3 regions of the Actinoplanes sp. NPDC000266 genome follow, and region 2 is predicted to be linked to each of the others. Evidence: riboswitches for the same ligand, from Rfam matches in the RefSeq annotation. Region 2 holds a riboswitch; each other region holds the start of a gene.
What was found. Region 2 has a riboswitch for cobalamin ahead of ACFY36_RS31270 (VWA domain-containing protein). Riboswitches for the same ligand answer to the same signal wherever they lie in the genome.
Positions count from the first base shown of each region.

Region 1: linked by a shared signal. The riboswitch ahead of ACFY36_RS09330 (ribonucleoside-diphosphate reductase subunit alpha) and the one ahead of ACFY36_RS31270 (VWA domain-containing protein) in region 2 are both predicted to bind cobalamin.
Region 3: linked by a shared signal. The riboswitch ahead of ACFY36_RS09355 (ABC transporter substrate-binding protein) and the one ahead of ACFY36_RS31270 (VWA domain-containing protein) in region 2 are both predicted to bind cobalamin.

Region 1 covers NZ_JBIAZI010000002.1:641,818-646,133, reverse strand. Annotated here, with positions in the region: gene ACFY36_RS09330 (ribonucleoside-diphosphate reductase subunit alpha) at 1-1,896, opposite strand, end outside; cobalamin riboswitch at 2,009-2,215, opposite strand; gene ACFY36_RS09325 (hypothetical protein) at 2,297-2,656, opposite strand; gene ACFY36_RS09320 (nitroreductase family protein) at 2,693-3,118, shown strand; gene ACFY36_RS09315 (hypothetical protein) at 3,134-3,361, opposite strand; gene ACFY36_RS09310 (acyl-CoA thioesterase) at 3,475-3,912, opposite strand; gene ACFY36_RS09305 ((2Fe-2S)-binding protein) at 4,015-4,316, shown strand, end outside.
Region 2 covers NZ_JBIAZI010000008.1:200,605-204,920, reverse strand. Annotated here, with positions in the region: gene ACFY36_RS31280 (hypothetical protein) at 1-1,051, shown strand, start outside; gene ACFY36_RS31275 (gluconokinase) at 1,113-2,687, shown strand; cobalamin riboswitch at 2,707-2,876, shown strand; gene ACFY36_RS31270 (VWA domain-containing protein) at 2,911-4,316, shown strand, end outside.
Region 3 covers NZ_JBIAZI010000002.1:650,129-654,444, forward strand. Annotated here, with positions in the region: gene ACFY36_RS09350 (FecCD family ABC transporter permease) at 1-204, opposite strand, end outside; gene ACFY36_RS09355 (ABC transporter substrate-binding protein) at 228-1,247, opposite strand; cobalamin riboswitch at 1,277-1,449, opposite strand; gene ACFY36_RS09360 (class I SAM-dependent methyltransferase) at 1,485-2,228, opposite strand; gene ACFY36_RS09365 (copper resistance CopC family protein) at 2,824-3,357, opposite strand; gene ACFY36_RS09370 (Dyp-type peroxidase) at 3,354-4,316, opposite strand, start outside.

The sequences.
Region 1 (4,316 bases), on a different contig from region 2:
ATTGGACACCTGCGGCTCGATGCACTCGTAGCAGCCGGCGATCGACGCGATGGTCGCGGTCGGCGCGATAGCGATCATGAGCGAGTTACGCAGGCCGTGCTCGGCGATCCGGGCCTTCAGATCCGACCAGCGCTCGGCCTGCGCCGGGGTCGCGCCCCACAGCTCGTGGTGCAGATCGCCCTGCGCGGCCCGGGTCTCCGCATAGGACGGATGCGCGCCGAACCGCTCGGCCAGCGCGGCCGACGACTCCAGGGCGGTCAGGAAAATCTCTTCCTGTACGCGGGTGGACAGCTCCCGGGCCTCGACGGAGTCGAACGGCAGCCCCAGCTGGAAGAACGCGTCCTGCAGGCCCATCAGCCCGAGGCCGACCGGCCGCCAGCGCGGGTTGGACGCGGCCGCCTGCGGCGACGGGTAGTAGTTGATGTCGATGACCCGGTCCAGGAAGGTCACGGCCGTGCGCACGGTCTCGCGCAACTTCGCCCAGTCGACGGTTCCGCCCGCGATGTGCGCGCCCAGGTTGATCGAGCCGAGGTTGCAGACGGCCGTCTCGGCGTCGTCGTTGACCTCGAGGATCTCGGTGCACAGGTTCGACAGATGGATGGTGTTGCCGGGCGCGCCGGTCTGGTTGGACAGGGCGTTCGAGCGGTCCTTGAACGTCATCCAGCCGTTGCCGGTCTGTGCGAGTGTGCGCATCATCCGGCCGTACAAGTCGCGGGCCTTGACGGTCTTGACGGCTTTTTTCTCGGCCCTTCTGTACGCCTCGTCGAACGCCTCACCGAACAGGTCGGGCAGCTCCGGCGCGTCGGAGGGGTCGATCAGCGACCAGTCGCCGTCGGCCTCGACCCGGCGCATGAACTCGTCCGGGATCCAGTTGGCCAGATTCAGATTATGTGTACGTCGTGACTCCTCGCCGGTGTTGTCCCGAAGCTCCAGGAACTCCTCGACGTCGGGATGCCACGGCTCCAGATAGACGCACGCGGCGCCCTTGCGCCGGCCGCCCTGGTTGACCGCGGCGACACCGGCGTCCAGCGTCTTGAGGAACGGGACGATGCCGTTGGACTTGCCGTTGGTGCCGCGGATCAGGGCGCCCCGGCCCCGGATCCGCGACCAGGCGATGCCGATGCCCCCGGAGAACTTGGACAGCTTCGCGACCTGGTGGTAACGCTCGTAGATCGAGTCGAGCTCGTCCCGGGGCGAGTCGACCAGGAAACACGACGACATCTGCGTGTGCCGGGTGCCGGAGTTGAACAGGGTCGGCGAACTGGGCAGATAGGCCAGCGACGACATCAGGCGGTAGAAGCCGATCGCCTCGGCCGGGGTCTCGCTGAGCCCGCAGGCCACCCGCAGCAGCCAGTACTGCGGGGTCTCCACGACCAGGCGGGACTGCGGGTGGCGCAGCAGGTAGCGGTCGGCCACGGTGCGCAGGCCGAAGTATTCGAACCGCAGGTCACCGTTGAGGTCGACGGCATCGTCGAGCTTGCGGGCGTTGCGGCGCACGAAGGCGGCCGTCTCGTCGCCGATCAGGCCCTGCTGGTGGGCGTAGCGGATGGACTGGGAGAAGCTCGCCACCTCCTGGAGACGGACCTCTTTGTCCACATAGGCCGCCAGCAATCGGGCGGCCAGCTTCGAATATTGCGGCTCCTCGCCGATGAGCTCGGCCGCCGTCTGGATGGAGAGCTTGTCGAGCTCGGCGGTGGTCGCGCCGTCGTACAGGCCGCTGATGGTCTTTGTGGCGACCCGCAACGGGTCGACCTCGTCGAGGTCGCCCACCCACCGCTCGACCGCCTTGACGATCTTGTTGACGTCGACCGTCTCCAGCTCGCCGTCGCGCTTGCGGACCCGCATCACGTGCCGCCGCTGCTCCGGCACGCTGGTTCTGTCCTCGGTGACCGTCATGTCCCGCGTCTCCCTCGCCTGGGTGAAGGCACGCGGGAGACGCCGACGGCCACGGCGGGGCCGACTGGTTGGCGCCGGCCGTCCCACGCGGCCTTCGACCGCCGCACACCGGTCGGCGTGCGGCGCGCTGGCAGGTCTTCGGACTCGTGGGCGCTGTGCTCTCTCCTACCGGCCGTCGCTTCCCAGGCTCGCGCCCAGTGCTGTGTGACGGCTTTCGTTCCCACTCACCGCTGCGGGGCAGTCCCGGACTCACACCGGGTTCCCTCTTGCCTCGGGCACACCATGAAGGCGAGCCCGAACCAGCTGCGAGAGACACCATATATGGGCAGACCCCCAAAGTGACAACACCAGATGCTGTGATCAGCGTGTCGCCTCGCGGCGTCGACGGGCCGCCCGGCCCTCATCCCCGCACTTTCCCGACATCCGCCGAACCAACGGCAAGCTTGATCTCCCCGTGCGCGAACACCCGCAACGAGGGATCGAGCCACAACGTGCGCTCAGCCCGCGTCATCCCCAGTTCCCGCCCCATCCGGAGCTCGCCCAGCTCGATCCGCCGGCCCCACCGCGGCGCCCAGACGGCGAAACCATCGGGTCTCCGGTCGAGATAGCCGTGCCGCCACCGGCGTCCCGGAACCTTGATCGCCGCGGCGACCCGCACGATGCCCACCGGAGCCCGCCTGATCCGCCGCCGTTCGAGCACCACACCCAGGCTGCCGGCCACGACACCCCCGATCACCTCGCCCACCAGATCAGAGATCACCGGCCAATGATCACCGACAGGCGAGCACCGCTCATCGTGACGATCGTGACAACGCCGGCCCGCACCGTGCTGGACTTCGTGGACGCGGCCGGTGACACTTCCGTCGGAACGGCCTCCAGCAAGAGCACCCTTCGTCGACGGAGAGGTTTGCCGGGGCGTAACTACCGCGGTGAACCGGTGGCCGACGACGTTGCCGAGCGAGTGGTGAAGGTGCTGCACCGGGCGCCCAGCGCCGGCTTCAGCCAAGGGCACCGGATCGCTGTCGTCGGCAAGCCCTTCTATCTCCAGCACGGGTTCCAGCCGTGGATCTCGCAGGCGCCGGTTCAGGTGGCGCTCGGCATCCGGGAGGCCTCGTACCACGAGCGCTACACCGAGGCCGACAAGCTCGAGGCCGGCTGGGGGAGGAGATTCCCTGGCCGGAGAAGCTGGCGAGGCGGCGGTTGCCGCTCGGCGAGATGGTGACCTGGCTGCGGTGAGCTAGGGGGTGTGGGTGATACGGCCCACCGCCTCCTCCATGGCGAAGCGGCCCAGATATTCGTCGGGCTGGCCGCCCCGGCGGCGGTAGGCGTGCCATTCGTCGCCGACGCCCGCGTGCACGTAGCCGATGTCGGCGCCGTCGAGGCTGACGCTGTAGCCGCCCATCGTGCTGACGGTCAGCGTCGCTCCGGCGATCTTGCGGTTGCCCAGAGGGACTCGGCGCTCCACCTGTCCACCTCCACACTCCGGAGTCGCGTGGCTCCAGATGGTGGCCCGGTTGCGGGGTGGAAAACAACAGCCGAACGGCCGATTCGGTAACCAGGCTGCGGGGGTCGCGCCGGTCAGCTGCCGGAGGCCAGGGCGGCCCGCAACGTCAGGCGGTGCTTGCGGCGGATCTCGGCCTCGTGGAAGGCGCGGTGGTCGTCGTCGGTCTGCGGGAGCAGTGAAGGCACCTGGCGGGGCTTGCCGTCGTCGTCCACCGCGACCATCACCAGGTGGGAGGTGGCGACCGTGGTGGCCGGCACCGCCCTGTCCCAGCGGTCGGCCGTGACCTTCACCGCCACCTCCATCGAGCTGCGGCCGGCCCAGGTGATGCGGGCGGCCACGTGCACCACATCGCCGACGCGGACGGCCTGGAGGAACAACGTCTCGTCCATGGCGGCGGTGACCGCGGGGCCGTCCGAGTGGCGGGCCGCCACCACGCCGGCCACCGAGTCGATCAGGTTGAGGATGCGGCCGCCGTGGACCGTGCCCATCAAGTTGGTGTGGTGCTGATCCATGATCTGCGACAGGGTCAGTTCGGAGGCTGAAGGCGGACGGCCGGGCTGTGACACGGAAAAGAGGCTAGCCACGGCGCGGGGGCGGGTCCGTAGGGTGGGTGCGTGCCAGAGGTCGACGCCACACCCGCGCTGAGCGCGGCCGCCCGGTTCGGGGCCTACTTCGTGTGGGAGCCGTACGACGGTGGGAGCTCGTGGCGGCCGTACTCCGATCTGCTCGAACCCGAGGTGGTCGCGGAGCGGGTCGGCGCGGCCCGGGAGACGCTGGTGCGGATGTCGGGCCTGCGGCCGGACGCCATCGAGGAGCGGGTGGTCGCGTCGGTGACCTTCCTCGGGCTGGCCTCGCGGCTGCTGTCGCCCGTGCTCGGCGCGGCCGTCGCCGGTGGGGCCGTGCCCGTGCCCGATCC
Region 2 (4,316 bases):
GACGCGGTCCAACCGGGCACCCACCATCCCCACCGCCACCCGGGGCGACCTCGCCGGCGATCTCGAACTGCTCGGGCGCGTGCGGGAGACCTGGCAGGAGATGGTCGGCCCGGGCGTCACGCGGATCCACTGGGCCGGGTCCACGCCGGCCGGCCCGGTGGCGCTCGTGGCCCAGCAGATCCAGGCCGCCTTCGACGCGCTCGGCTTCGTCGACTCCGACGGCGATCAGCTGCGGACCACGGGCAGCACCTTCCACGTGCCGTACGGCACCGTGCCGCCGGGCGCCGTGCTCGCCGGGCCGGACCGCGACGTGCTCGTCGTCGCGACCGCCGGGCGGGCGATCAGGTTCTCGCCCGACTACGTCTTCGACGGCCACGGGCAGGTCCAGCGCACCTTCGCCCCGCTGCCCGCCGACGCCGACGGCATGGCGATCCGGCGGTTCGAGGCGGCCGACGGGGTCGTGCGGATCGCGCTGCGGCAGGACGGCGAGGATCCGGCGGTGCCGCTGGCCAATCTGCACGACGTCGTCGACACCGGCGCGGCCGACAATCAGATCCCCGAGCGGATCGAGCGGGACATGCCGGGCTGGGAGCGGGCCGGCCGCGCCACCGTCGACGGGTGGGACATCGTCACCCTGCCCCGGTACTCCGACCCGTACGGCTACCACGCCTGGACCGGCCCCACCGAGTGGTACCTGCGTGCCGCCACCCCGGACGGGCGCCGCCTGGTCGTGCAGACCGTGGCCCTCGACGGCACCGCGCGCGTCTTCTGGATGCATGACTCGGCCGCCGAGACGCCGACGCCGCACTATCTGGGCCTGCTGGAGGACGGCCTGGCGACCGAGACGCCCGGCGGTCTGAGCATTTTCCACGCCCGGCTCCCGCAGCGCCTGGGCGTGGCGGTGGCCGCGCTCAACTGTGCGCTGCGCTACCGCGCCGCCGCCGGCTCCTGGCTGCCGGCGACAGGTCCGGCCGCGCTGCTTCCCGACGCCGCCACCGAGCTCGAGGTCACTCCGTCGCGGGGGCAGCGGGTACTGGTCCCTCTGCCATGAGAGACCGCCGGGTGGGCACTAGGTTGGAAGTCGGTAAGGCGCTCGGGACTGGAGGCTGCGCATGGACGTCGTGATCGGGATCGACACCGGCACCACCGCGACGAAAGGGGTGGCGGCCGGGCCCGACGGGCAGTTGCGCGCGCTGGTCAGCGTTCACTATCCGCTCTCCGTGCCGGGGCCGGGGCGCGCCGAGCTCGACCCGGCCCAGCTGCGCGACGCCGCGGTGAAGGCGCTCGTCGACGTGGCCGCCGCCTGCCACGAGCAGGGCGACCGGGTCATCGCGGTCAGTCTCAGTGCCTTCCTGCACGCGCTGGTGCCCATGGACAGCGACGGGTCGCCGCTCGGGCCGCTGGTCACGTGGGCCGACGGGCGGGCCGGCAAGCAGTGCGACGAGCTCATCGAGGCCGGGCTGGGCAAAAAGCTCCAGGCGCGTACGGGCACGCCCGTGCACCCGATGTCGCCGCTGACCAAGCTGGCCTGGTGGCGCGAGAACGATCCCGAGACCCTGCGCGCGACGCCGCGGTGGGGCGGGGTGAAGGAGCTGGTGCTGGCGGCGGTGGCCGACGAGCCGTTCCTGCTCGACCTGTCGGTCGCCTCGGGCACGGGGCTGTACGACATCCACGAGCGCCGGTGGGATCCGGAGGCGCTCGAGATCGGCGGGGTCCGGGCCGAGCAGCTGGCCGAGGTGGTGAGCACCACCCAGCGGCTGCGCCTGAGCGCCGACGTGGCCCGCGCGGCCGGGCTCGACCCGGCCACCCCGCTCATCATCGGGGCCGCCGACGGGCCGCTGGCCAACCTCGGCGTGGGGGCCACCCCGGCCGGGGTGGCGGCCATCTCGCTCGGCACCAGCGGCGCGCTGCGCACCGTGGTCGACCGGCCCACGGCCGACAAGGCGGGGCGGCTGTTCTGCTACGCGCTGACCGACGACCGGTGGGTGATCGGCGGCGCCGTCAACAACGCCGGGTCCGTCGTGCGGTGGGCCGGTGAGAGCTTCGCGGGCGGCTTCGAGCGTCCCGGCGCCGAGGGTGAGGACGCCGACGAGCGCGACGCCGCCCTGCTCATCGAGGCCCAGGAGGTCGCGCCGGGCAGTGACGGGCTGCTCTGCCTGCCGTACCTGCTGGGGGAGCGGGCGCCGTGGTGGCGTTCCGGGCTGCGCGGCGCCTACCTGGGGTTGCGGCGCGAGCACGGGCGGGCCCATCTGGTGCGCTCGGCCGTCGAAGGGGTCTGCCAGCAGCTCGCGCTGGTGCGCGACTCTTTCACGGCCGAGGGCATCCCGGTCACCGAGGTGCGGGCCACCGGCGGGGCGGTCGCCTCCGAGCTGTGGGTGGGGGTGCTCGCGGCCGCGCTCGACCTGCCGGTGTCGGTGGCCGACACCCCGGAGGGCACGGCGCTCGGCGCCTGCCTGCTCGCGCGGCACGCGCTGGGAGAGCTGCCCGACCTCGACCACGCGGCCGCGCTCATCCCGATCGGCGAGCCGACCGTTCCCGACCCGGGGAACGCGGAGCTCTACGCCCGGCTGCGGCCGCTCATCGAGACATCGGCGCTGGCCGTGCTCGACGTGGTCAAGGAACTCGACCGGCTCGCGCCGCAGCCGATCCCGGACACCGAAAAAGCGGTGAGCGACACCCCGCGTTGACGGCGCGGTTCGCCGTAGGAAAGCATTGCCCACGAGCGGTAGCGGAGGAACCCGGTGGAAATCCGGGACGGTCCCGCCACTGTGACCGGGGAGCGATCCGCCGAGAAGCCACGGCCGGCCAGGCCGGAAGGCGTGCGGGGAGCGCTGATCCGGGAGTCAGGAGACTCCGGCCGCTCGTGTCACTCATCGTGCGGGCGTGGACACCCGCACAGAAGGGATCCGCGTGACGCCGTACCCGTTCTCGGCCGTTGTCGGCCTGGCCGACCTTCGACTTGCCCTGCTGCTCACGGCCGTTTCGCCCGCCGTCGGCGGGGTGCTGGTCCGAGGGGAGAAGGGCACCGCCAAGAGCACCATCGTGCGGGCCCTGGCCGCCCTGCTGCCCGAGGTGGCGGTCGTGCGCGGCTGCCGGTTCGCCTGCGATCCGGCCGCGCCCGACCCGGAGTGCCCGGACGGGCCGCACGCGCCCGACAGCCCCCGGTTCCGCCGGCCGGCCACTCTGGTCGAGCTGCCGGTCGGCGCCACTGAGGACCGCGTGGTGGGCACGCTGGACATTCAGCGGGCGCTGGCCGACGGGGTCAAGGCGTACGAGCCGGGACTGCTCGCCGGGGCGCACCGGGGTGTGCTCTACGTCGACGAGGTCAACCTGCTCCCCGACCACCTGGTCGACCTGCTGCTCGACGCGGCCGCGATGGGCCGGGCCCACGTGGAGCGCGACGGGGTGTCGGTCAAGCACGCCGCCCGGTTCCTGCTGGTCGGCACCATGAACCCCGAGGAGGGCGAGCCGCGCCCGCAGCTCGTCGACCGGTTCGGCCTGGTGGTGACGGTGGCGGCGCCCCGCGACGCGGCCGACCGGGCCGAAGTGGTGCGGCGGCGGCTGGCCTACGAGGCCGGCCCGGACGGGTTCGCGGCCCGCTTCGCCGGCGACGAGCGCGAGCTGGCGGCCCGGATCGCGGCCGCCCGCGAACGCCTGCCCCAGGTTGCCCTGCCCGACCACGAGCTCGACCGGATCGCCCGGGTCTGCCTGGCCTATGGGGTCGACGGCATGCGCGCCGACATCGTGGTCGCCCGGTGCGCGGTCGCCCTGGCCGCCTGGCACGGCCGCGACGTGGTGAGCGCGGACGACGTACGGGACGCGGCCCGCCTCGCCCTCCCGCACCGGCGCCGCCGCGACCCGCTCGACCCGCCCGGCACCGACGAGGAGAAGCTCGACGAGGCCCTGGCCGAAGCGGAGGCCCAGCAGCAGGAAGCCGACCGCCAGGAGGCCGAGCGGCAGGAAGCGGAGCGCCAGGCTCAGCAGACCGGCGACGACACCGATCCCGACGACGACCCGACTCCACCTCCGGGCGGTGGCCCCGGTGACGGCGGGCCCGGCCCTGATGACCGAGGGCCGGCGCCGCGGCAGAGCGGTGACGCCGGGCCGGCGCCGCAGCAGGATCAGGCCGGGCAGCAGGATCAGGCCGGGCAGCAGGATCAGGCCGGGCAGCAGGATCAGGCCGGGCAGCAGGATCAGGCCGGGCACCAGTCGGCCGGGGGCCAGGAGCAGCCGTCCCCGGCCGCGGCCGCTCCCTATCGCACCAGGAACCTGAGCATCGCCCGGCGCGGCACCGGTGGCCACGCCGGCAAGCGTTC
Region 3 (4,316 bases), on a different contig from region 2:
CTGGAGCAGCACGCCGGAGACGCCGAGCGCGGCCCCCGCCAGCAGGCCGACCAGGGTGCGCGGCACCCGCAGGTACTCCACGATCCGCTGCACGTCCGAGCCGTCCGGGTGCGTCCAGGTGCCGAGCGCCGCCCGTACGCCAATGGTCTGGTTGCCGAGCAGCACGGAACCGGCTGTGGCCGCCGCCAGCACGGCGACGGCCACGGCCAGGCCCAGGGCGCGCCGGCTCAGAACTTCTCCGGGTGCAGCAGTTTCGCCAGGTTCGCGACGGCGTCGGCGTTCCGTACGCCCGGGGTGACCTCGGCAAAGGTGACGGCGTAGATCCGGCCGTCGCGCACCGCGGGCACGTTGGCCAGAGCCGGGTCCTTCCTGAGCCCGTCGATGACCTCCTGGGCCCCGGACGGGCCGACGTCGGCGCCGCAGCAGGCCGGCACGACGATCACGTCGGGCCTGCGCTTGATGAGCTCCTCGGTGCCGACCCGGGTGAGCCGGCCGGGCACGTCGCCGAACGCCTGCGTGCCGCCGGCCTTCTCGATGATGGTGGTGGCGACGTCCCCACTGCCGAAGACGCGCAGCTCGCCGCCGCCGGGCCGGTTGAGCATGGCGACCCGGGGCTTCGTCACCCCGGCCAGCCTGCTCTCGGTGTCGGCGACGGTTTTCCTCATCTTCTCGACCAGGGCCCGCGCTTCGGCCGTACGGCCGAGGACCCGGCCCAGATCGGTGAGGTCGCCGTAGACGCTGTCGAGCGAGACGTCGTTGTCGGCCAGGTCCTTCTGGTCCTTGCCGTCGGCCGACGGGCAGTACTGGGTGAACAGGTACGACCCGATGCCGATCTTGTTCAGCTCGGCCCGCGTCCCGAGGCCCTCGGCGGTGAACGCGCCGGTGAAGCCGGAGACGACGAAGTCCGGATCGAGCCGCAGGACCTCCTCGCGGCTCGGGTACTCCTCGGGGTAGTAGGCCGTTGTGAACTGCGAGGCGTATTCGGGGAGCAGGGGATTGTCGAGGTAGGCGGCGCCGACCAGCTTGTCGCCGGCGCCGAGCGCGTACACGGCCTCGATGCCGTTGTGGAAAGCGGCGAAGATGCGCGCCGGCGGGGTGCCGGTGGGCACGGCGACGCCGCAGTTCTGGAGCGAAGCGGTGGCCGGCTTGTCCGAAGCTTCGGACGCGCCGCCACAGCCGGCTAGGAGACCCGCGGCCAGAACGGCAGCGAGCCAGGACAGAGGGGACCGTGAAGCGCGCACGCGCATCGGGACCACCTTCCAGCACCTCGTGGACGGGTCGTTGCGGTGCCGTGGCCGGTCTCCTGGCTGACGGGTGGCGCTCCGGCGGCCGGCCTTCCCAGGCTCACGCCCAGTGACCTCGCGGTGGCCTCCGGCATCCCGTTCACAGTGGCGAGGGCCGCGCCGGTCTCACACCGGCTTCCCGAACACCACGGCCCGACCACCATAGCCGCCCCGCCGCGCCATGATCATCCGGGGCGCGGGTCAGCGGATCGCGGCCAGCACCCGCTCCTCCAGGTCCTGCCAGACGACGCCGGCCTCGGCGAAACCGGCCTCGGTCAGCGCGGCCGTCTGGAACTCCAGCGAAGCACCGGTCCACTCGCGGGAACCCTCCGGCCACAGTTCGCGCCGCTCCTCGAGCGCCTGAGCCAGCTCCGGCCGTTCCCCGGCGGCGGCCCACCAGTCCGCCCACGAGTCGGCGCCGCCCTCGATCGCGGCCCGCTGCCGGGCCTCGTCGATCGCCACGCAGGCGGCCCGCAGCCGCCCACCGGCCGGCAGCGGCATGTAGTCGGCGTTGATCAGCACCCCGCCGTCGCGCAGCAGCCCCGCCGCGGCCCGGTAGACCCCGGCCAGATCGGCCGGCGACAGCCAGTGCAGAGCCGTGCTGGAGAGCACGGCGTCGAACGAGCCGGCACCGAGCGCCTCCGGCCAGGACGGATCACGCAGGTCGGCCCGCACCCACCGGAGCCGCCCACCCTGGTCACCGAGCGCACCTTCGCCGACCGCGAGCAGCACCGGGTCGACGTCGACGGCAACCGAGCGCCCCAGCGGGAAGCGGCTCAGGAACCGCTGGCTGATCGCCCCGGGCCCACAGGCGAGATCGAGCACGGTCAGTTCCGGCTCCGGCCGAACCCGCGCGAGCACGTCGAACATCACGTCGTACACGCGGTCACGCTGCTCGATGTAGACGCTCTGCTGGTCATCCCAGCGGCGCAGCAAGTCGATCATGCAGCCATCCTGCCAGCGCCCGCACACCCACACGCCCCACTGTGCGCCGAACGACAAACCTTCCGCCCAGCACGCGACAGCGAACTCCTTCGAACGCCTCGCCGAGACCACAACAAGAGCGGCTGCTCGGCGCTGGTCGGCCTTGAGATGCAGGCGCTCGACCGCTCAAGGCATTCGTGAGGGGACCTGGAAGCCGCGATCATCGAGCACTTCAGCGAAATGCTCTTGGTCGGATTCGACCCGAACGGCGCCTCGCCAAGAGGCTCTAATTCTCGCCGTGCGATTCCGGTTCGACGGCGTCGAGTAGTTTGCCGACGGCTCCGTTGTACGCCTTCGTTGCCTCTCCGCCGCCGAGTAGTGCTCATTACCAGTGCGCCTGAACTCGCGCTGACACCTCTGGTACGTCTCCACACTTTCGTCGAAGGCTTTGCGAATGCCGTCGGCTTTCTCGTCATCAGTCACGTCTCTGACTAGCACGCTGATCCCGCATGGCTCGGCGAATCGAAGAACATACGTAGCTTGCTGGCGCGAATGACGTTCCTGTTCTGGCTTCCGGATTACTCAAGGCTGTCACCCGGTGTGCGAGGGGTCGAGGTCAGGTGGGGGCGGACGAACGGCGCTTCGTGGTGACGAACAAGTAGGCCGCGGCTCCGGCGAGCGCCAAGCCCAGGGCGGCCAGGCCGATCACGACGCCGATGGGGATGCCGCCGGAGTCCGCGGGTGGCGTGGTGGTGGTCGCCGGGGCGGCCTTGGGCAGCGCCGGGTCGTCGACGGTGAAGACGTATGAGCCCTGGACCGTGTGGCCGTCGACCGACACCACCCGGTAGGCGACCGTGTACGTGCCGTTGGCCAAGGGTTCGCGAGGGAGGATCGTTCCCTTCGCCGTGTCGATGGCCGGGCTGGAGGCGTCGACCCGCCGGCGGGCCGCGTCGCTGAGGGCGATCGTGGTGAAGTCCGGGTTGAGGCGCTGGCTGAACTCCAGCGTGATCGCCCCCGGCGCCCTCGTCAGCACTGCGTCCTTGGCCGGCGTCGTTGCCACCAGCTGGGTGTGCGCCCACGCCGGCGTGCCGGGCACCAGCACGGCCAGCAGCGCCGCCAGACCCAGCAAGACCTTTCCCACGTACGTCATGTGAGCACTCCCTCGCCGATCCAGCCGCCCTCGGCGCAGCCCGGTGGCACCGCGAAGACCGCCGAGCCGATCGGTGTTATCCATTCGTTGAGCAGGTCCTTCTCGGCCAGGCGCTGCTGGATGGGCAGGTACTGCCGCTCGATGTCGCCCTGGTACGCGGCGAAGATCAGGCCGCTGTCGGGGTGGCCGGCCGCGTTCGGGGCGCCGTCGTAGTTGTACGGCCGGCGCAGGATCTTCAGCGCCGGATCGGTGACGTGGGCCCGGGTCACGTGGGCGAAGTCCGGCATGACCGGCAGGCCCGTCGTGTCCAGCGCGGCGAAGTCGGGCTCGTCGTGCTCCCTCACTCCCGTGAAGGGCGCCCCGCTGACCATCCTGCGGCCGACGGCGTTCTCCTTGTCGCCGACGCTCAGCAGGTCCCACTTCTCGATCTCGGCCCGGATCCGCCGGACGACCAGCGTCGTGCCGCCGTCCGGCCGCCACACGGCGGTGTCCATGGCGTCGCCGGTCGGGTTCGCCGTGCCGTCCAGCTGGCCGAGGACGTTGCGCTGGGTGAAACCAGGTTTCTGTACGCCTGGAGCGCGCCGGAATCCGATCTGCGCCCACCGGACCGCCCCGAACGGGCGGGCGTCCTTGACGAGCATGCGCTGGGCGTGGGCGACGGTGAGCGGGTCGTCGGCGCAGATCTGGAGCAGCAGATCCCCGCCCGACCATCTCGCCTCCAGCCGGTCGATGGCGAACTTCGGCAGGTCCTTTACCGGCGACGGGAGCCCGGCGGCGCGGTAGAGCCCGGGCCCGAAGCCGAAGGTGATCGTCAGGCGGGCCGGCAGCACGGCGAGCTGGGCGTCGGTGTCGCCGAGGGCCGGCTCGCCCCGGGTGAGCCGGCGCGCGTCGTCCGAGAGCAGCCGCATCATCCGGCCCAGGGCCCGCCGGTCGGTGCCGGCGGGCAGGGTGAAGGCGAC